3 regions of the Thermanaeromonas toyohensis ToBE genome follow, and region 3 is predicted to be linked to each of the others. Evidence: riboswitches for the same ligand, from Rfam matches in the RefSeq annotation. Region 3 holds a riboswitch; each other region holds the start of a gene.
The links. A riboswitch is a leader RNA that binds a small molecule or an ion and turns the genes downstream of it on or off. The one in region 3 is predicted to bind cobalamin.
Positions count from the first base shown of each region.

Region 1: linked by a shared signal. The riboswitch ahead of cobK (precorrin-6A reductase) and the one ahead of B9A14_RS04190 (S-layer homology domain-containing protein) in region 3 are both predicted to bind cobalamin.
Region 2: linked by a shared signal. The riboswitch ahead of cobU (bifunctional adenosylcobinamide kinase/adenosylcobinamide-phosphate guanylyltransferase) and the one ahead of B9A14_RS04190 (S-layer homology domain-containing protein) in region 3 are both predicted to bind cobalamin.

Region 1 is NZ_LT838272.1:2,183,176-2,190,027, forward strand. It holds gene B9A14_RS11295 (energy-coupling factor ABC transporter ATP-binding protein) at 1-371, opposite strand, end outside; gene cbiQ (cobalt ECF transporter T component CbiQ) at 376-1,155, opposite strand; gene B9A14_RS11305 (energy-coupling factor ABC transporter substrate-binding protein) at 1,142-1,441, opposite strand; gene B9A14_RS11310 (energy-coupling factor ABC transporter permease) at 1,443-2,201, opposite strand; gene cobK (precorrin-6A reductase) at 2,247-3,038, opposite strand; cobalamin riboswitch at 3,377-3,569, opposite strand; gene B9A14_RS11320 (hypothetical protein) at 3,670-4,113, shown strand; gene B9A14_RS11325 (aspartate kinase) at 4,154-5,374, opposite strand; gene thrB (homoserine kinase) at 5,432-6,322, opposite strand; gene thrC (threonine synthase) at 6,353-6,852, opposite strand, start outside.
Region 2 is NZ_LT838272.1:1,777,198-1,784,049, forward strand. It holds gene B9A14_RS09155 (class I mannose-6-phosphate isomerase) at 1-945, shown strand, start outside; gene B9A14_RS09160 (L-fucose/L-arabinose isomerase family protein) at 973-2,310, shown strand; gene B9A14_RS09165 (Na+/H+ antiporter NhaC family protein) at 2,337-3,098, shown strand; gene B9A14_RS09170 (Na+/H+ antiporter NhaC family protein) at 3,092-3,709, shown strand; gene B9A14_RS09175 (Gfo/Idh/MocA family protein) at 3,706-4,884, shown strand; cobalamin riboswitch at 4,981-5,168, shown strand; gene cobU (bifunctional adenosylcobinamide kinase/adenosylcobinamide-phosphate guanylyltransferase) at 5,269-5,898, shown strand; gene cbiD (cobalt-precorrin-5B (C(1))-methyltransferase CbiD) at 5,895-6,852, shown strand, end outside.
Region 3 is NZ_LT838272.1:855,285-862,136, reverse strand. It holds gene B9A14_RS04205 (ABC transporter ATP-binding protein) at 1-1,350, opposite strand, end outside; gene B9A14_RS04200 (energy-coupling factor transporter transmembrane component T) at 1,323-2,252, opposite strand; gene B9A14_RS04195 (DUF4430 domain-containing protein) at 2,265-2,978, opposite strand; gene B9A14_RS04190 (S-layer homology domain-containing protein) at 3,025-4,548, opposite strand; cobalamin riboswitch at 4,695-4,890, opposite strand; gene B9A14_RS04185 (nucleotidyltransferase family protein) at 5,036-5,635, opposite strand; gene B9A14_RS04175 (NAD-dependent epimerase/dehydratase family protein) at 6,289-6,852, opposite strand, start outside.

The sequences.
Region 1 (6,852 bases), 1.3 Mb from region 3:
GCCTTTTCCACCCTTTTTTTGACTTCCGTGGACGACAAGCCCAGGTTAAAGGGACCGAAGGATACTTCTTGTACCACGCTGGCCGCAAAAAGCTGGGTATCGGGATCCTGGAACACAATACCCACTTTTTGACGCAAGTTTAAAAGGGAAGCCCGATCATACCGCAGCTCCTTCCCCTCATATATTACTTTTCCCCGCTGGGGTTTTAAAATCCCATTAAAGTGTAAAAATAGGGTGGATTTTCCAGCTCCGTTAGGGCCTAAGATAGCCGTCTTACTACCCTTTACTATCTTTAAAGAAACTCCCCTTAAAGCCTGGGTACCATTGGGATAGGTGTATTCCAGGCTTTCTGTAGCCAATATGTAAGACAAACCCTTAAGCACCTCCCCCGAGCCAGGCTAGGGCTCCTAGCCCTATTAACCATAGCCCAATCAAAATTAAATTGCGCTGGGAAAGGCGGAAGGAGGGTTCCAGGACGCGGAATTCTCCCTGATAACCCCGGGAACTTAAAGTTATATTTAACATTCTAGCCTGTTCATAGGTTTTAAGAAATAGGTTGCTTATAAGATACCCCAAGGAACGAAAGGAACGGGATAGGGAGCTGTAACCTAGCCTAGAAGACTGGGAGATATGCATCTTTGTAGCTGTATCCAAAAGAACAGAACTAAAACGGTAGACCAGAGTCAAGAGATCGATCCATAATCCTGGAACCCGGAGACGGCAAAGTACATTAGTGATCTCCACCATAGGAGTGGTCAGGGCCAGGAAATAAAGGCAAGAGACGCTGGCCAAGGCCTTAAGACAGATCTGAAAAGCAGCCAACAGGCCCGCCTGGGTCACCCCTAGAGTTAATTTTCCCAGGGACAAGCTAAAGAGGAATTCTTTAGAGGAACTAAGGGTAACCGTAAGGGCTATACCGGCTCCACTGGTTATTAAAAACGAAAGGGGTAAAAGAAGGAGCCGCAAGTAAAAAGCTATAGGGATGCCCGCCATACCTATTAAAAGGCCGCTCATCACAACCAGTACAAGTAGATATACCTTAGTTTGGGACGTCCCTAAAAGGAAAATCAAGGTAGCCAGGGCAAAAAGTATCTTTTCCCCTGGGTGTACAAACCGGAGGCGGTTGCTGTAAGCATACTGCTCAAGGACGCTCACGGTTTCCCTCCCTATCCTTCCGCCCCTTAAGATAGCCTAAATAGTAGCAGACAATACCGCTCCCAATGGCGGCCTGGGTAGCGAAGAGAAAACTTTCTACCTCGCTGCTGGGTGGCTCCCATAAGACGTTAAACCAAGGCTTATATTCGGGCTTAACTTCGCTTATCACCTCTTCAGCCCGGCTATCCGCCCCTCCAAACTCGGCCCCTTTTTGGATTATGAAGGGGGCTACGACAAGGATTATTACAATAAGAAGCAAAAGGGTATTTTTCCAAGCTAGGTTCAATTTAGTTTCCCTCCTCCCGCAGGACAGCTAACTCTTTAAGTTCTTCTTTGTTGTAAGCAAAGAGGTAATTAAACACCACCACAGTGAGTAGACCCTCACTGATGGCTAGAGGGATTTGGGTCACCGCAAAGATCCCTATAAACTTAACGAAGGATCCCCAGATCCCAGTATCCGGTGCTGGGAAGGCCAGGGCTAGCTGCAGGGAAGTAACGGCGTAGGTGGCCAGATCCCCTAAGGCGGCAGCTAAGAAAATGTTGATGCTTAAAGGTACCCTGGCTTTCTGCAAGAACTTATAAATACCGTAAGAAACCAGAGGGCCTACTACAGCCATAGAAAAAGTATTGGCTCCTAAAGTGGTTAACCCACCATGGGCCAGGAGAAGGGCCTGGAACAAGAGCACTATAGCGCCTAGTACGCTCATGGCTGCTGGCCCGAAGAGGATGGCCCCTAAACCTACTCCTGTAGGGTGAGAACAGCTTCCGGTCACCGAAGGAAGTTTCAAAGCAGAGAGGACAAAGGTGAAAGCCCCTGCCAGGCCCAGAAGAAGTTTAAGACTGGGTTGACCAGAAACCTTCACTTTAAGGCTCTTTAACCCCCAGGCCCAGAAGGGAAGAACTAAAAGAAACCAGAAGGCTGCCCAGCCTAGGGGTAGGAACCCTTCCATGATGTGCATGGCATAGGCTGGGGGCGGCGCTAAGAGGGAAACGAAAATAAGGTAGGAAGTTAGAGTTAAAATTAATTTGATATATCTAGAAAGCATCTTTAGCGGGTTAAAAACCCTGGCCTCCTTTCTTACTCCTTAAGGCTATTCGCCTAAAAGTTTAAATATTTCCTCCAGAGAGGTTACCGGATGCTGGTGCTTTATAGGGGGACGTTTAATAACTACTACAGGTATACGGAGATCTAAGGCGGCCTCTATTTTAGTATCTGTCCCTCCTTGAGGGCCCGAGTCCCGGGTAACCACTACTTTAGCTTTGTAGGCTCTGAATATAGCTTTATTTAATTCCCGGGAAAAGGGGCCCTGCATGGCTACTATATCCCGGGGAGTAAGCCCCAGATCCTGGCATTTTTTGATCACGCGGTGTTCGGGCAAAACCCGGACCACTACTCGCTTGCCCTTCAATTCCTGGCTGGATAGGAATACTTCCAGGTTGTAGGTACCGGTGGTAAGGAAAATGGTATTCCCCAGTTTCGCGGCCACTTGGGCTGCCTCGGCCCACCCGTAGACTTCATGGATCAAAGGGTGGCGGGGAAGCTCTGTCTCAGAACGGAAGAAACGTACACAAGGGAGGTTCCACCTGGAGCAGTAATCCTCCAGTAAAGTGGAAACTTCATTAGGATAAGGCAAGCTAAAATCTACTACCATATTAACTCCATGTTCCTGAATTACGCGCTGTAAGGCTTCTTCACTAATAGGTTCTATAAGGGTTATGTTCGCCCCATCCTCTAGGGCAAGTTTCCGCCCGTACTCGCTGCCTGTCCAGACCACCACAGTATAACCTTGATCTCCGAGCCTGCGCGTTAATTCTCGGCTTTCCCTTGTACCCCCGATTACCAGTATAGCTTTTCCTTCCCCCTCACCTGCCCTCCGTACCATGGGCTCTTATCTCGCCCCCCATGGAGAGATTACGAAAAAACCCCGGTTTGTCCACTACCGGGGATAGATAAAGGCTTAAATTTCGCCCCCGGGAGACAAACCCACCCCTCTTTCACCAGGCAGGTCTTCCCGGGCGGCAGTCATAGCCTACCTCAAGTTACCCTTCCATTAATTTTTATGAAGGGAACCTTTTTGAGGCGGCTCCTCCTCCCGTCTCAACCTTTTAGGCCTTGCCTTCTCGAGGCCAAGCCACCTGGAAAAATAAAAAACCTTCTGCCCTACCACGGTAACAGAAGGCGCTAGCTTATCATGCACCACCCCCTATCCCTCGTAGGGACATGGTACAAAGAAGACAGGCAGGTCTCCTGGCTCCAGTTCATCGCTACCCACGCCTTCCCAGGCTTAAACCTAAAGCCCAGTGGCTTTTTGATGTGGGCCTGCTCCCTGTCACAGTGGCGGGACCGCGTCAGATTCTCACTGACTTCCCTCGGCTACCTATAGAGGTAGCCATCCCGTCTTCCTTATTGACTTGTCGTTTTTATTATACTGGAGTTCTACCCCCTATAGCAAGGGGTATTTCAAAAGAATAGCATATGGTGTAAGCACTCTTTTAAGAAAGGAGCGGATAACCTTGGAAGATATTAACCGCTTCTTAACGATTATGGGGGCCATCTTTGCTGCCACCCAGGGGATAGTGGAACAGCTTAAAGCCCGCTGGCCCTGGCTAGGTAAGGAAGAGGCCGACCCTATAAAGGAAGAAAAAAGGAGAACCCGCGTGCTTTTGGTTAGCGCCGTGGTGGCTGCTCTACTAGCTGGTATGGCGGCCGTGGATGTCTTCGGGTTATTGGGTATAAATGGGCTCCTCTCCGCCCTTAAAGTTAGCCACCCTGGCCTCTATCGGCTCCTTAATATGATAGTGGTGGGGCTCCTTTCTACCTTCGGTAGCCCCTTCCTGCACGAGATCTTAGACATTCTTATTGAATTTAAGCAACATATAAGGCTTCGTAACCAGGATGCGGAGCTTCGTTTGCTAAAGATATCTTCTGGGGATACCAGCCAACCTCCCAAAGTTTAAAGAAACACAGGCGGCCTACTTTCAGGGCCGCCTACATGATCTAAGCTTCCTGATCTAACCTAAACCATTTGTGTAGGGCCTGCATGGCCCTGGTAAGGTGTTCTTCATCGATAATGCAGGATACCTTTATCTCGGAGGTGCTTATCATGTGGATGTTGATACCTTCCTCAGCTAGGCAGGCGAACATACCCGCTGCCACCCCAGGATTGGTGATCATTCCCGCACCCACGATGGAAACCTTGGCTACCTTGTCATCATAAGCTACGGCGCTGGCCCCGATCTGTTCTTTGACCCTTTCCGTCACTTCCACGGCTTTAGCCAGGTCATCGCGGGCTACCGTAAAGGCTATATCATTTATACCGTCCCGCATGGCGCTCTGCACGATCATATCTACATTGATGTTTTCCTTAGCCAGGGCTTCAAAAAGGGCCCGGGCGATGCCCGGCCGGTCAGGAACATCATAGATAGCTATCCTGGCTACATTGCGGTCACCGGCTACGCCGGTTACTACCATGGCTTTTTCCATATCCTGCACCTCTTTCACTATGGTGCCTTCATTATTGTTAAAGCTTGAGCGGACTTCTAAGACTACCTTATGGAGCTTGGCGAACTCCACCGAGCGAGCCTGAAGGACTTTGGCCCCTAGACTGGCCAGTTCCAGCATTTCATCGTAAGAAATACAAGAGAGTTTGCGGGCTTCAGGAACCACCCGGGGATCAGCTGTATAGACCCCGTCTACGTCGGTATAAATCTGGCAGAGGTCTGCCTTTAAAGCCGCGGCCAGGGCTACAGCGGTAGTATCCGAACCCCCCCGTCCTAAAGTGGTAATTTCGTTATCGGGTGTGGCACCCTGGAACCCAGCCACAATCACGATTTTGCCCGCTTCCAGCTCGCGTCTTAGCCTTGTGCAGTTAACCTCCAGGATGCGGGCTTTGGTATGCACTCCATCAGTCAAGATGCCCACTTGGGGTCCGGTAAGGGAGATCACCGGCTCTCCCAGATCCTGTATGGCCATGGCCAGAAGAGCTATGGACATCTGCTCTCCTGTAGCTAGCAACATGTCCAGCTCCCGGGCAGGGGGATTGGGGCTTATTTCCTTGGCCATGGCTATAAGCCGGTCGGTAGTATCGCCAGGCGCTGAAACTACCACCACTACTTGGTGTCCAGCCCGCCGGGTCTCCACTACCCTGCGGGCTACATTCTTTACCCTCTCTGGGCCATCCACAGATGTACCCCCGTACTTTTGTACAATCAAGGCCATAGTTAACCCTTCTCCTCCTCGGTACGGTGAAGTTTCATCCCGCCTGATATGCCTGCATTAACAAAGAATAGCGCCCTGGCTTGCAGGTTTAAGTTCTTTGACCTCACATTTCACGCCGTGCTCCTCAAAGGCCTCCTTCATAGCCTTTCCTACTTTAGGTAAGCTTCCACGACAGAAGGCTATAACGGCAGGTCCTGATCCGCTTAAAGTCACCGCCAGGGCTCCAGCCTTAAGGGCCGCTTCAAATACGTAAGGCATTCCAGGGATGAGGCGCAGGCGATAGGGTTGGTGCAAGCGGTCTTCCATAGCCTTGCCCATGAGCTCTAGATCCCCTGCTTGCGCTGCCGCAATAAGCAAAGCCGTTCGGCTTAAGTTAAATACAGCATCTTCCACCGGTACCATGGCTGGTAAGACACCCCGGGAAACCCTAGTAGATAAGGTAAAATGGGGTATGGCTACCTGCAGGCTTAAGCCCGGCGGCGGGTCCAGGCGCTGGTAGTACACTTGTTGGCCGTTTAAGACCACTACTACCAGGCCCCCTAAGAGGGCAGGGGCCACATTATCTGGATGGCCTTCAAGCCTTGCAGCCAAGGATACTAACTCTTCCTGGGGCAAGGGATAGCCCAGGAGCGCGTTAGCTCCCACCAGCCCCGCCACCACGGCTGCCGCGCTGGAACCTAAGCCCCTGGCCACCGGAATATGGTTTTCAAAGGCGATTTTAAATCCAGGCACCTTCCGCCCTACCCGGGCGTATACGGCAGCAGCCGCCCGGTAAGCTATATTATCCGGTCCCCGGGGAATGGAGTTTTCGCCTTCTCCCTGTACGGTTATCTCGAGTTCAGGAGCTTCTTCTATAGAGACATAGTCATATAATTCTAAGGCCAGCCCTAGGGCATCAAAACCAGGGCCTAGATTGGCTGTAGTGGCTGGGACCCGCACTCGGGGCATACAGCTTCCTCGCCTTCCTCCTGCCTTAAGTTACAATACAACCTCCAGGACCGCCTCCTCATCCGGTGGTAGGGATAAGGGCTGGCCGGCCTGTCTTATAGCTATGTCGGGATCCTTAAGACCATTACCGGTCAATACGCATACGATTACATCTTCAGGCTTAAATAGCCCTTTCTGAACATATTTGATGACCCCGGCCAGGGAAGCGGCCGAAGCCGGTTCGGCAAATATCCCTTCAGCGGTGGCGAGCAAGCGCTGAGCAGCTAGGATCTCCTCATCGGTAACGCTATCGATAAATCCCCCAGATTCCCGGGCTGCCTCTACCGCTGGGCGCCAGCTAGCCGGGTTACCTATACGGATGGCGGTGGCCACCGTCTGGGGATTAGGGATTATCTGGCCTTTCACAATGGGAGCCGCACCTTCCGCCTGAAAGCCTATCATCCGGGGAAGTTTCCTACTTCTCCCTGCCACCTTATATTCTTTAAACCCTTTCCAATAAGCCGTTATGTTCCCGGCATTGCCCACGGGTA
Region 2 (6,852 bases), 920 kb from region 3:
GCTCGTAATCCTAACCATAAGCAGGGTTTAGAAGGGTTAAGTTTTGTTATATTACCAAATGGAGAAAGATGTAATTTAAAAACATTGTTAGAGCAGGCCCCCACAAGCATATTAGGTGAGGCACACTATCGAAAATATGGGACTAACCCAGGTATCTTAATTAAGCTTTTGGATGCGTCTGTGAGACTCCCAATTCAAGTTCATCCTGATAAAAGCTTGGCGTTGAAATATTTTAGTTGGCCTTTTGGAAAGACAGAAGCATGGTTAGTATTAACAACAAAGGACATAAATGGTGATTCTCCTTATATTCTTTTAGGTTTTCGTGAAGGAGTATCTTGGAAACGATTTGTTACTGCAGTCAAAGAAAGCAATTCTAGTGTTTTAGAACAATGTTTACATCGCCTTGTGGTACAACCAGGTGATGTTTATTTGATAAAGCCTGGGATACCCCATGCTATTGGCCCAGGTAGTTTAATTTTGGAGATTCAAGAGCCTACAGATATTACTATACGTGCGGAGAAAAAAATTGGTGATATTGTGATATCTGATGATATAGCTTATCAAGGTTTATCTTTAGAACAATCCCTTGAATGTTATCACTTCGAACCGATAAGCATAGATACGCTTCTCAAAAGATATAAGTTAAGACCCAAAGTTATTAAAGAATGTCCAGGTCAGGGTCGGGAGCAATGGTTAATCAGCTACAGTGATACTCCGTGTTTTGCCTTAAGTTCTTTACAAGTAACTAGTTACTGGGAAGTAGAACCCCAGAAAACTTTTCACATAATGATAGTCCTCCAAGGGAAGGGGTTTTTAATAGATAAAGATCTAATAACTGTAATTCAAAAAGGAGAATGCTTTCTTATCCCGGCGTATGTTCCCTACCGTATAGAAACTTTAAAAAACAATGAGCTCATAATAGTAAACTGCTGGCCGCCACTGTAAAGTTTTTGAAGAAAGGATGATGGAAAAGTGGATGAAAATATAAAGTTAGGTTTAGTAATGTTAGGTCGGCCTCAATTTGACATTTCTTTAGCCCAGCAGTTTTGGGGTAGAGTAAAAACTGCTTTAGAGAGTTGGGGCATCGATAATATCGTAGCCCTTGAAGAACCAGTTACTAGACCCCAACAAGCAATATCTGCGGCACAGAAACTCCAGGGGAAGGACTTGGATGCAGTTCTAGTGGTTCAAGGTACATTTACTGATGCTTCTTTAATCCTTAATCTAACTCGGGATTTGGCTTTACCTTTACTTATATGGGCCATAAAAGAAGAACCTACAGGGGAACGCTTGCGCCTCAATTCATTCTGTGGATTAAATTTAGCTGCCCATGCCTTAACAGCCGCAGGTAGAAAATTTAAAGGTATTTATGGGGAACCCGATACGCCTCAAGTACAACGGGAAATTTTAGCTTTTATCAGGGCTGCAGCTGCTATTAGATGGCTTAAAGGTAAAAAACTAGGGATAGTAGGTCAGCGTCCCCCAGGGTATTATACTTCTAATTTTGACGAGATAGGTTTATATACTACATTCGGAATAAGTGTAGAGTATATTCCTTTATTTGAAGTATTTAGCCTCGCCGATAAGATAAATCTAGAAGAGCAAGAGGCTAGCTTAACTTCTAATCTAGATGGTTATAAGCAAGTTGAGGCAGGAGCGGTCCAAAAATCTTTGCAAGGTTATTTAGCCTTACGAAGAATAGCAATCGATAAAGCTTTAGATGCTTTAGCGATAGAATGCTGGCCTGATTTTATGGTTACCTATGGGGGAGCAGCTTGCTTTGCCTTAGGGAAGTTAAATGATGAAGGAATTGTAGCTGCCTGTGAGGCAGATGTTAATGGTGCTATAACTATGTTATTAGCTCACTACTGGTCAGATAAGGCTACCTTTTTAGCTGATCTAGTAGTTGGTGACAAAGAAAAGAACGAACTAATTTTTTGGCACTGCGGAGGGGCCCCTCCATCTCTAATTGCACGTAATTTAAAACCTGTAGCTAGCGTTCACCCGAATCGCAAGGTTCCCCTATCCTTATATTTTCCTTTACGTGAAGGAGAAACGACCATTAGCCGTTTAAGCCCCGGTAAAGACGGGAGGTACAGGATCTTATTGGGTAAAGGAATTGGCTTGCAGACGCCGTTGTTATTCAGCGGAAATACTTTACTTATACGGTTAGAAAGGCCGGTAACCTCAGTGTTAGATACGATTCTTAGCCATGGGTTTGAACATCATTACATTATAGCTTATGGGGATCTTATCCAAGAGTGGCGCGAGTTTGCTCGGCTTTTGGATCTAGAAATTGTGGAGTTTTAATAAAAAGGAAAGTCCAGGGAATAAAAATGTCAATAAAGTTAGAGAAAAAGTGTCCCCAAGCGCCATCTTTACTTTACGCCTTAGGTGCTGTTTTACCAGCATTATTAGCTTTAGTAACGGCAAGCTTAACGGGCTTGCCGTTACAGATTCCCTTCTTATTTGCCATATTTTTAGCTGGCTTTATAGGGTGGCGTTTGGGATATAGCTGGAGCGAAGTGCAAGCAGCAGCTTTAAAGGGTATGAGTCAATGTAGCCTGGCTATTTTTATCTTACTTTTGATAGGGGCTTCTATTGGCATCTGGATTTCTGCTGGGATAATTCCTGCGTTTATATATTATGGCTTTCAATGGCTTTCTCCTAAATTATTTTTACTTGAGGCTTGTCTTTTAACTTTTCTTCTGGCCTTGATTACCGGTTCTGATGCAGGTGCTTTTGGTACGGTAGGGATCGCTTTGCTAATTATGGGGCAAGCCTTAAACCTACCAGCTCCTATGATTGGTGGAGCTATTACTGCAGGAGGTGTAGCAGGGCAGCTTTTGTCTCCTTTAAGCGATATTACTGTCTTATCTTTGAGCGCCAATGGGGGAAGGTTATCTAGACTGTTACAGCTTCTTAGTGGGAGGGTAATACCAGTATTTATCCTTAGCTTAAGCTTTTATGCTGTTTATGGAATGTTAAAGGCCAGCTCTATGACTACTTTTTTATCCCCTGACCTCCCGGCGACCTTAAATAAAATGTTTACCTTTAGTCCCTGGCTTTTTTTACCCGTGATAATTTTGTTTTGTTAATTATATTTAAAGTCCCCTTGGCCCCAGCTTTAGGGGTTAATCTCTTGCTTTCTGGCCTGGTTGGTATTTTGATTCAAGATTTAGATTTCCGGAGCGTTATCCATGCCATGACCTTTGGTTATATTGCTTTGCCTGGGGAAAACACTACCGAGATAGGAATGATGTTTAACAGGGGCGGGATTATCAGCTTTAGCAATATCATTGGACTGATTTTCTTGGCTTCTGCCTGGGCGAGCGTGCTCCAGCATATTGGCATATTAGAATTCTTACTAAATAAGCTTTCCTACCTTAAAATCTTAAAACATAAGGTGCGCCTTACAGGATACCTTATAAGCATCTTAACTTCAGTAACCACCTGCGCTATTATTCCTGCTATTTTTATACCTTCAGCTTGGCTAAAAGAACGCTATGCAAGCGCAGGCTGGCAGGTAGAGCATCTTTCCCAGGATATGATAGAAGGTTCTTTTGCAGCGGCCTCGTTAGTACCCTGGTCCAATTTTAACTTCTTAGTCCTCGGAACTTTAGGAGTGGGGGCCTTTGCTACGGTGCCGTATAATATTTTTGCTCCTCTATTGATCTTTAGTGTCATAATGAAGGAGTGCTTTAAATGAGAGGTTGGAGGGGTAGTTTTACCATGACGTTAAAGTTAGGGATTGGAATGCTGGGCTATGGCTTTATGGCTAAAGCCCATACCAACGCTTATAAAAAGATAAAGTACATATTTCATCCTTTTCCTGCGGAGATAGAATTAATAGCTATCTGTGGCCGGGATAAGAATAAGGCTCAAGAGGCAGCCCAACGTTACCAATATCAGAAATGGGTTATCCATTGGCAAGATCTAGTGGAAGATGAAAGTATTCAGGTGCTGGATAATACTGCTACCAATGATGTGCATTGTGAACCGTGCATTGCAGCCCTTGAAGCTGGTAAGCATGTGATAGTGGAAAAGCCTATGGCGCTTACTTTAGCTGAAGCACGGAAGATGTATGAAGTAGCTAAAGAGGCGGAGAAAAAGGGCATAAAGCATATGGTCGCTTTTAATTACCGCTTTGTACCTGCTTTAAGGCTAGCCCGCAAGCTTATAAACGAAGGTAAGTTAGGGAGAATATATCAATTCCGGTCTAATTTTTTATCCGATCGCTTATCTAACCCCCAAGCCCCTTGGGCTTGGCGCCTTTCTAAAGAAAAAGCAGGGAGCGGAGTGCTGGGGGATTTAAACTCCCATGCTATAGATATGGTCCGGTTTCTTTTGCAAACAGAAGTGCAGGCGGTTTTAGCTTGGAACCCCACCCTTATTTCCCACAGGCTTACACCAGAAGGTAAAAGTTGCCCTGTAGAAGTAGATGATGTGTCCCTTATTTGGCTTAAACTAGCCAATGGCGCCGTGGCTTGCCTGGAAGCGAGTAAAGTAGCTACCGGATATAAAACCACCTGGCGTATTGAAATCCATGGGAGCGAAGGGGCTTTAGCTTTCGATTTAATAAGGGGTAATGAACTGCAATTTTTTAGCCGCCGAGATCCGGTAGAAATACAAGGTTTTCGGCTTATTCATGTAACAGAGCCCGAGGTCCATGACTATATAAGCTATTGGTGGCCGCGAGGGCATGGGCTAGGATGGGAGCATTATCATATTAATATGCTCGAGCATTTCCTGCGCTGTATTGCCACTGGAGATAATGTGGCTCCCTGGGGAGCAACCTTTCTTGATGGCTTGCGCTGCCAAGAAGTAATAGAAGCCGCTCTTACATCTAGCAGACAGGGCGGCTGGATCGAACTGGTCTATTAGATAAGGCTAGATTTATTGCAAAAGCTTCATTAAGAGGGACCTGTTTCCCCCTTGCTTCCTACTTTCTTTTCCGATATACTGGAGACAGCTAAAATTTTATATTTTTACCGGATGGGTGCCTTTGCGGGGCGTAAAAGGGAATCAGGTGGGAATCCTGAGCGGTCGCGCCACTGTAACCGGGGAGCTTTCCTTTTTGAGGGAAGCCACTGGGTAGTTTTACCTGGGAAGGCTAAGGAAAGCGGTGAGCCGGAAGCCAGGAAACCTGCCCGTCCGGATGTGCCGCTTACCCTCGCGTCAAGGGGAAGGGCTAAACTGTATGTATAGAAAACCCAGCCTCCAGGCGAGAGGCTGGGTTTTTAGTTAAGGGGGCCAAGGGGTGGGAGCTTGGCGGAAAAGGGCAAGTTGGTATTGGTCACTGGCGGAGCTAGCAGCGGTAAGAGCCGTTTTGCCGAGGAGCTAGCCGCTAGGTTAGCCCAAGAGGTTGTTTATATCGCTACTGCCCGGATCACTGATGAAGAAATGGCTAGGAGGGTGGGCAAGCACAAGGCTAGGAGGCCCGCCTCTTGGCGTACAGTTGAGGAGCCCTGGGATCTCAAGCGGGCCTTACAGGAATGGGGCCAAGCCAGCAGGACAATACTGGTGGATTGCCTGGGGACATATGTAACTAATTTGTTGGTAGACAAGGGTATGGAGGAGGAAGAGGTAAGCCTCACTCTACAGGACTTTGCTCGGCTGGCCTGGGCTTCCCCCGCTGATGTTATTATAGTAAGCAATGAGGTAGGATGGGGTGTGGTACCTTCTTATCCTCTAGGGAGAGTATTTCGGGATCTTTTAGGTGCGGCTAACCAAGAGATAGCTTGTCTGGCCGATGAGGTCTATTTGGTGGTCTCCGGTCTACCTTTGGAGATAAAAAGCCTGGCGCAGGCCGGACTTAAAAACTTTTCTAAAGAAGAAGCGAGCTTAGACGGGCGCTTGCCCTGTGATACACTACTACTTGGAGGAAAGAAGAAATGAGTAAAGGATGGCGGCGGGGATATACTACGGGTACTTGTGCAGCGGCTGCGGCCCGGGCAGCGGTGAGAGCTCTTTTGGAGTCTTGCCCCTCCGAGGATAGGGTTAGGGTAACCCTGCCCCGGGGAGAAGAAGTCGAATTACCGGTTATGGTAAAGCGGGGTGAAGGATGGGCCGAGGCTATAGTAATTAAGGATGCTGGAGATGATCCGGACATTACCCATGGTGCTGCCATCCATGTACGGGCCAGCTTCATAGACAAGGGTATCACCTTACGTGCAGGACCGGGAGTAGGGATAGTCACCAAGCCTGGGCTTCCTGTACCGGTAGGTGAACCGGCCATCAACCCTGTTCCTCGGGCCATGATTAAGAAAGCTGTAAAGGATTTCCTTCCTCCTGACCAGGGAGTGGAGCTTACCATCAGCATTCCTGGAGGAGAGGAGCTGGCCCGACGGACTCTTAATCCTAAGCTGGGTATTCACGGAGGACTTTCTATTTTAGGTACTACGGGCATAGTAGAGCCCATGTCTGAAGAAGCCTTCCGGGCCTCACTAATACCCCAGATTGAAGTAGCCCGGGCGGCTGGCCTGGATACCCTGGTACTTACCCCTGGGCGGCAGGGCCAACGCCAGGCCGTGGAAAACTATAAGATACCGGCTGAAGCGGTGGTCCTGACCAGCAATTTTATAGGGTTTCTCGCCGAAGCCTGCGCCGAACGCCATATAAAGCGTCTCCTTTTATGGGGCTATGTAGGTAAATTAGTCAAGGTAGCAGGAGGGATTTTCCATACCCATAGCCGCCTGGCTGATGCCCGTCGGGAGATAGTAGGGGCTTGGGCGGCTGCTTGGGGTGCCCCGCCGGGAGTGGTTAAGGCGGTGTTAGAGGCTAACACTGTAGAAACTATACTTACCATTTTGGAGGAGGCTTGGGGAAGGGAATTTTGCCGGACATTTTGGA
Region 3 (6,852 bases):
CAGGACCGAAGCCAGAGCAACCCTTTGCCTTTCTCCTGTACTCAAATCCCGGGGGTTTGTCTTACGGTACCTTTGAAGGTCAAGCTTTTCCAACATTTCATCGATCAGGCCAATATCTTTCAAACCAAAATTTCTCAAGGTGAAAAGCAATTCATCTTCTACCGTGTCCTGGAAGAGGTAATCATTGGGATTTTGGGAGAGATATGCAGTAAACTTTCTGATTTCTTTAAACCCTTTATCACCTACCTCTTTGCCCTGTACATAAACCTTACCTCTACTTGGTTTAAGCAACCCCATTATGACTTTAAGGAGGGTCGATTTGCCCGCACCGTTTTCACCTATAATGGCCACAAATTCCCCTTCATGTACATCAAAACTAATGTCTTTTAAAACCTCCTGCCCTCCTGGATAACTAAACCACACATTTTGTACGCTAACGATATTCCTTTTTTTACTTGCCTCCCTGACCTGAGCGCTTTTATTCTCTGAATCTGAATCAGATAGTTTCTTACCGTGCAGGTTTTCTTTCTTAATGTAAGAGCATAAAAGTTTTCTTCCCTCCTTTACTGTAAGGGGAATAAAGGGAACCGGGAGGCTAGCAAAAAATCTGGTTACCGGCGGCACAAAAGGTAAGCCCTTTTTTATAGCTTCACGGGCTTCCTCTGGCGCCTTCCCCTGGCAGACAATCTCTCCTCCTTCCATAAGCACCACCCGATCCGCTAAATGAAAACATCTCTCCAGACGTTGCTCGATCAAGATCACCGTAAAGCTCATCTCTTCATTAAGGCGTTTAATTAAGTTTAAAATATCTTCTCCCGAAACAGGATCCAGTTGGGAGGTGGGTTCATCAAGGATAAGCACGCGGGGCTGCATGGCTAGAACGGAAGCCAGAGCCAGCTTCTGTTTCTGCCCACCGGAAAGATTGGCTGTAAAAGCTTCCTTAATTGAGGTTAACCCCATGAAGCTCATAATTTCGGCAACCCGCCATAACATCTCTTTAGGGGGTAATCCTAGATTCTCCAGGCCAAAAGCGATCTCTGCTTCCACACAGGTCTGCACTATTTGCTTTTCTGGATCTTGGAAAACTATGCCCACTTCCCGGGCCAGTTTCCGGCGATCTAGGGTTCTTAACTCTTTACCTTGGAAAAAAACCCTTCCCCCAATTTTACCTCCATAAAAATCGGGGATCAGGCCCGCTAGTACCCTAGCCAGAGAGGACTTACCTGAACCGGAACCTCCTGTAATAAGGATAAATTCCCCTTCTTCGATTTCTAAATTTATGCCTCTCAAGGCAGGTTTTTCTGTTCCAGGATAATAATAGGTTAAATTTTCGATTTTAAAAAGCGGCAATACTTCCACCCCTTGCTTAAAATAAGCGGCACAGATAAGTAAAAAAACACGATAAACAAGACAACAACTGTGGCCCTATCTTTGATTAAAAAGTCTGCCTCCGGGTAAAACGTATACCGGCCGTACCCATAATACAAACCCCAAATGCCAGCAATCAGGGCCAGCAAAACGCTCCCTATACAAAGGGTATCCCTGGGCCGGATCAAGTTCCGGCTGTAAACAGAACGCTTACCACTACCAAAGGCTCTAGCCTGCATAGATGCAGCAATCTCTATGGCATCTTCCAGGGAAGAGAAAAGCAACACATTATAAAGGTAAGAGTATTTCTTTACTCTCTCCCACAAACTTCCCGTATCGAAATCAATACCGCGCAGCTGGTATACTTCTTTTATCCTTTCCAAATTCCTGACCATAGTAGGAAACATACATGTAGCCAGGGTAATTACCAAAACCGATTTGCCGGCTATGCGGGAAAAAAGATTTAAAACTTTATCCGGGTTTATCATCAGGTTATAAAGACAGAAAATGCTAATGATGACCAAAAGCCTAATGCTGGAAGCAACTCCATAATACAGCGCTTCTAGAGAGATGTTAACTCTTCCTAAACAGGGCACCTCCGGACCGTACCAGATGATGGTATGGCCAGTCCTGATTACCAAAGGGTTTACAATCATTACCACAAGCATTAAAAAGATGCCTGCCTTTAAAAACCCCTCCCACGCCTCCACTCCATCTACTTCTTTTATTAAAAGGGCAAGGAGAAAAAATAAGGCTAAAAGATAGAGGGGATTTTCATAGGCTAAACTGAACAAAAGGAGTACAAAGAGATATATCAGGACTGTAACCGGGTGAAAGCTCTGCAAAAAGAGACCCTTATCGTGGTAAAAAAGCTTATTGAACACCCCGACACCCCTTTATTCTTTCTGGATCAAGTCTTCCCACCGGGGAGGAGGTTGGTCCATACTTTTGCTATACCACCAGATCACTTTATCTCCCGTTTTTACTGGATGCTTGCTGGCCATATGCATAGGAACCTCACCGTTTACTGAGTACATCCATCCAGCCATTGCACTGTTGGCCTGCCCAGCGATAGAATCCACAAAGTCAGGCCAGGCGGGTTTAGTGGCATAAGGAAGACCAGTGGCATCCAGAGCACCCAGGGCAGTAATCCCCCATTTGTTATCCTTTTTTATAACAACTTGAGCCGGTTTAAAAAGAAATACACCATCTTTCCCCACAACGGCTATCCATACTCTACACCCGTTTTCACTTGACGTAACCTCCGATGCACTGCTTACTGTCTGCGGAGGGACCATGTTCCCCTTGGAAGGAGGGTTTGGCGTAGAAGTTTTCTGACCTAGTGTCGGGGCAACCGTTTTTACCTCGGTTGTACTTTGTTTAGGCTGATCTTTATTTGCTTCAGAAGAAGGTTGGCCCATAGTGGGAGCAGCACGAGTCTGTCCACTAGCATTGCTCTGCTCCGATGTGCTGTACCTAATTATTTCGCCGCTCTCCGCCTGCCTATATTGCTGTTGGGAATCGAAAACTTTGTGCATATAAAGGGCTGGTCCCACCGCCCCGGCCAGAAGTATTAGCATAGAAATAAGGTAAAACAGCCTTCGTTTCATCAAATCCCCCCATCAGGATATACCTTTAAGAGAGGATAGGCAAAGCCTATCCTCTCTTAAGCACCTCCAACATTCTTCTTAAAATGACTATCGCCTCTGCCCTCGTGGCCTCATCCTGGGGAGCCAACGAGTTCCCCGGCCTCCCTTTAATCAGTCCCAGCTCTGCACAGGCCGCGAGTACATCTTTTGCCCAGCCCGAAACGTGATCGCTATCCGTGTATTTACTATATACCTCTTTTTTCTGTTGCTCTGTTAATTTTATTTCAAACCCTTTCTTGCTCAGGGCCCTGGCAATCATAGCTGCCATCTCTTCCCGGGTAATACTCCTTTCCGGCTCGTATTTCCCGTTGCCAACGCCCCTCACCAGCCCTTCCTTATATGCTGCCTGTATTGCGCCATAAGCCCAGTAGCCCGCCGGCACATCACTAAATACCTCTGCTCCAGATTTCTGTTCATCTATGTTCAACGACCTGATAAGGAAGGCAACAAACTGTGCCCTTGTTATGCTAGCATCAGGAGCAAAAAGGTCTCTGCTTATGCCTCGGGCAATAAGCCTTTTAGCCATAAATTCAATATCATTTTTTGCCCAGTGAGAAGAGATATCATTAAAGGTTACGACGGAAGGGTCAATGTAAAACTGAGTGTTTAATAGATTATAGGCACTAAGGGCCCAGGTGGCGTCCATAGCGTTCTGGGACGTCCCAAAGCTCCCGTCTGGATTAAGGGCCTTATTCATCAGGTAGTCGATGGCTGTTTTTCCCGTACTGCTCTTCCATTCAGCAGGATCCAATCCCAACACCTTTAGGGTCACAATTACTTCTGCAGTATCGATCACTGGATCATCCATGCCAGCCACAAAGCTGCCGTCGTCCTTTTGCTGGTTCTTCATCCAGTTAAGCCCGTTATTAATAGCGGTTTGGATCTGGCTATCTTGTCCTGCTGGATCCAGATAATGGAGTGCCCTTACTGCCTGGGCCGTGGTCATGAAATCAGCATAGAAGTTACCCTCCCAAGTGAACCCCCAGGCTCCGTAACCACGATCGCCAACTTTTGTGTTCTGGGTTCCCAAGATATAGTCTTTGGCATACACTTTATTAATCACCGAAATTAATCCTGCTCGGCCTAAAAGGTCGAAGGCTGGCATGTTGCTAAAAATACTGTAATCCCCAGTGTCGAATCCATAACCTGTCTGTCTGGCTTTTAATATCTGGACCAAACTATCTACCAGATCGTTTCGCCCCAACGACTGTGCGGCCACCAAATCCTGGGCCAAAACCTTAGCTCTGATTTGACTACTGTTGGAAATATCACTGTAGACTGCGTTTGTTACAGCGTCTTTAAGGCTTTCCCCATTGTATACCCAGCCGCTGACGTCAACACCAGCTTGAGTTAGAATATAGAAACCATAGGAACCTACCCCAGCATCATGATTCTGGAAGCCATTTTTTGTATACTCATCTCGTAGAAACTTAATAGCATAGTCGGCCGGTGAAGATACTTCACTCGTCCAACCTTTAGCTATAGGCAGAGAAAGAATTAGAGACGTCAAGATAATCCAAATCAAGCTCATCTTTTTCCACTTATTTCTATAAGCAGACAATCTTTATTCCCCCATTCCTTTAAATTTGCCCTCTGCTTTCCCCAGACGAGGCTTTAGTAGTCTATAAAGAAGCGATACGTAAAATAAATAATCACCTCCCTATCCGCGTAGGTCGGTTAAGTTTACGGTAACGGGCAGGTTTCCTGGCTCAGGTTCATCGGTTCCCTACGTCTTCCCAGGGCTTAAAAGCCCCAGTGACCTATATGTAGGGTTCCTCCCCCTCACAGTGGCGGGACCGCGCCGGATTCCCACCGGCTTCCCTTTTAACTTTTACCCCTTCCGGGTAAAAGCACCCGTACCTGGATAAACCTTTAATTTTTGATTTTTACTCGTGATTTTTACTCGACTGTGTTACTTACTATTCGCTGTCACTTCATTTTTTTCCTGCTGGTTAGTGTCAAAATTGACTAACTGTTTGCTTCTTACGAGCGCGATGTCCCAAAAATCAATGTTTAGCCTAAGATAGCCCTTGATCTTTAACAGCGTTAATATAAGCCTCACTCTGTCTCAAGGCCTCAGTTAAAACGTCCTCTACTTGCTGCTCTCGAGCTGCCTCCTTAAGGTATTCTAAATCAATCTCGCCAGCATGAAGTGCAAGAAGCTTGGCTGCCCACTGAGCATCCGCTTGGCTCTTCCAAAACTTCGCTGCAGCCAACCTGTCTACTACCAGATCCTCAATCCCAATTATAAAAGCTTCCATACCGTTTATTTCTACGGTAACCACTTTTTCTAGGGAACCTGCTAAAAACTCATCGGGTATTTCTATAGCCAGGTCAAGCTCTTCATGATACCAGTGCCGTTCACCAGGCCGGCGTAAGAAGCCCATTTCTTCCAAAATAAGTTTAGCCTGCTCTCTTCCGTTAACTACCAGGTCTATATCTTTTGTGGCATATCCACCTAAGGTATAAAACTCTAGAGCCCGGCCTCCTACTAAAATAGGTCTAATCCCCTTAGGTTTAAGGGCCTCGGTTAATACCGCTAGTACCCCCAAAGCCTTTCTAAGCGAGTCCTTTTCTTGGGTCAAGCTAGTAAGAATATCTCCTAACCGCTCGTTCATTTCATACGATACCTCCGGGGACCGACCTTTTCTATACTACCATTAACTAAACTCTTCTGCCATCGCTTATAGTCCAACAAAAACAAGACAATATCTTCTTCCATAGCTCGGTGCCTGCCAGAACGTGGACTCTTACCCAGATGAGCCACCCAGGCGGTATAAAAATGCGATGATTTCTTTTTTAGTCGGCTAATGTACTCATCATAATTTACCCTGACCATCTTTTGGTTTCCCTACCTTTTTCTACCTGTTAGTTTCTACCTGTCACATATATTATACCTAACAGCACCAAGGAAAGCACTGCAAAAACGAAAAAGCCGCGCTAGCCACATACCCGCTCAGTAAGTTTACCCAGCACGGCCTTTTTCTTCCCCCGCGGCACGCCCACACCATCAGTAGGCTGCTGCAGCCAGAAACGTTCCACCAAACCCATCCCTGGCCGTTTACTGCCTCATCCGGTGGTTCAACGTCCATGCCAAGGACATAATTTAAGGCACCCTGACAGAGACAAATTATAAGCGGGCAGGCGGCTGGAGCCGGTGTACCGGTTGCCCAGGGGCCTCCTGCCCGCCATTATTTTTTGAGGCGGCCTCTCGGCGCAACAAGGATTAAGAGCTTCAAAGCATCGTCCAAAGCGCTCTTGTCTGCCAAAGTTATTTCCTGCTCAGTTCCTTCAGAGCTGGTAGATACTGTTCAATTATTTCCCGGGCAACTTCTAGGGCCTTCTTTGGATTTCCTGTCCTCCTCAGGTGCTCCACTGTGCACCTAAGGCCGTGCACACGGGCAAAGTAGTAGAGATAATATTCCGAAGCCAGCTTGCTCACTCCATAGGGCGATAGCGGCCCCTTGGGGTGTTCCTCCTTCACCGGAAGCTCATCCGGCTCGCCGTACACTACCCCGCCCGAAGAAGCAAAAATAAACCCCTTTACCCCATAGCGCAGGCAATTGGATAAGAGGTTTAACAGCCCTTGGATGTTTACCCGGGCGTCTTCTTCCGGGCTGGCCACGGAACGGCGCACATCAATTTGAGCTGCATGGTGGTTCACCAGCTCTATCCTTTCTTCCCGGAAGACCCTTTCCAATTCCGGCGAACAAATGTCCATCCGGTAAAACCGGCAGGCAGGATTAAGGTTTTCTTCCTTACCGCTGCTCAAGTCATCGACTACTACTACCTCGTGCCCTTCTTCTAGCAAAGCGTCCACCACATGGGAGCCGAT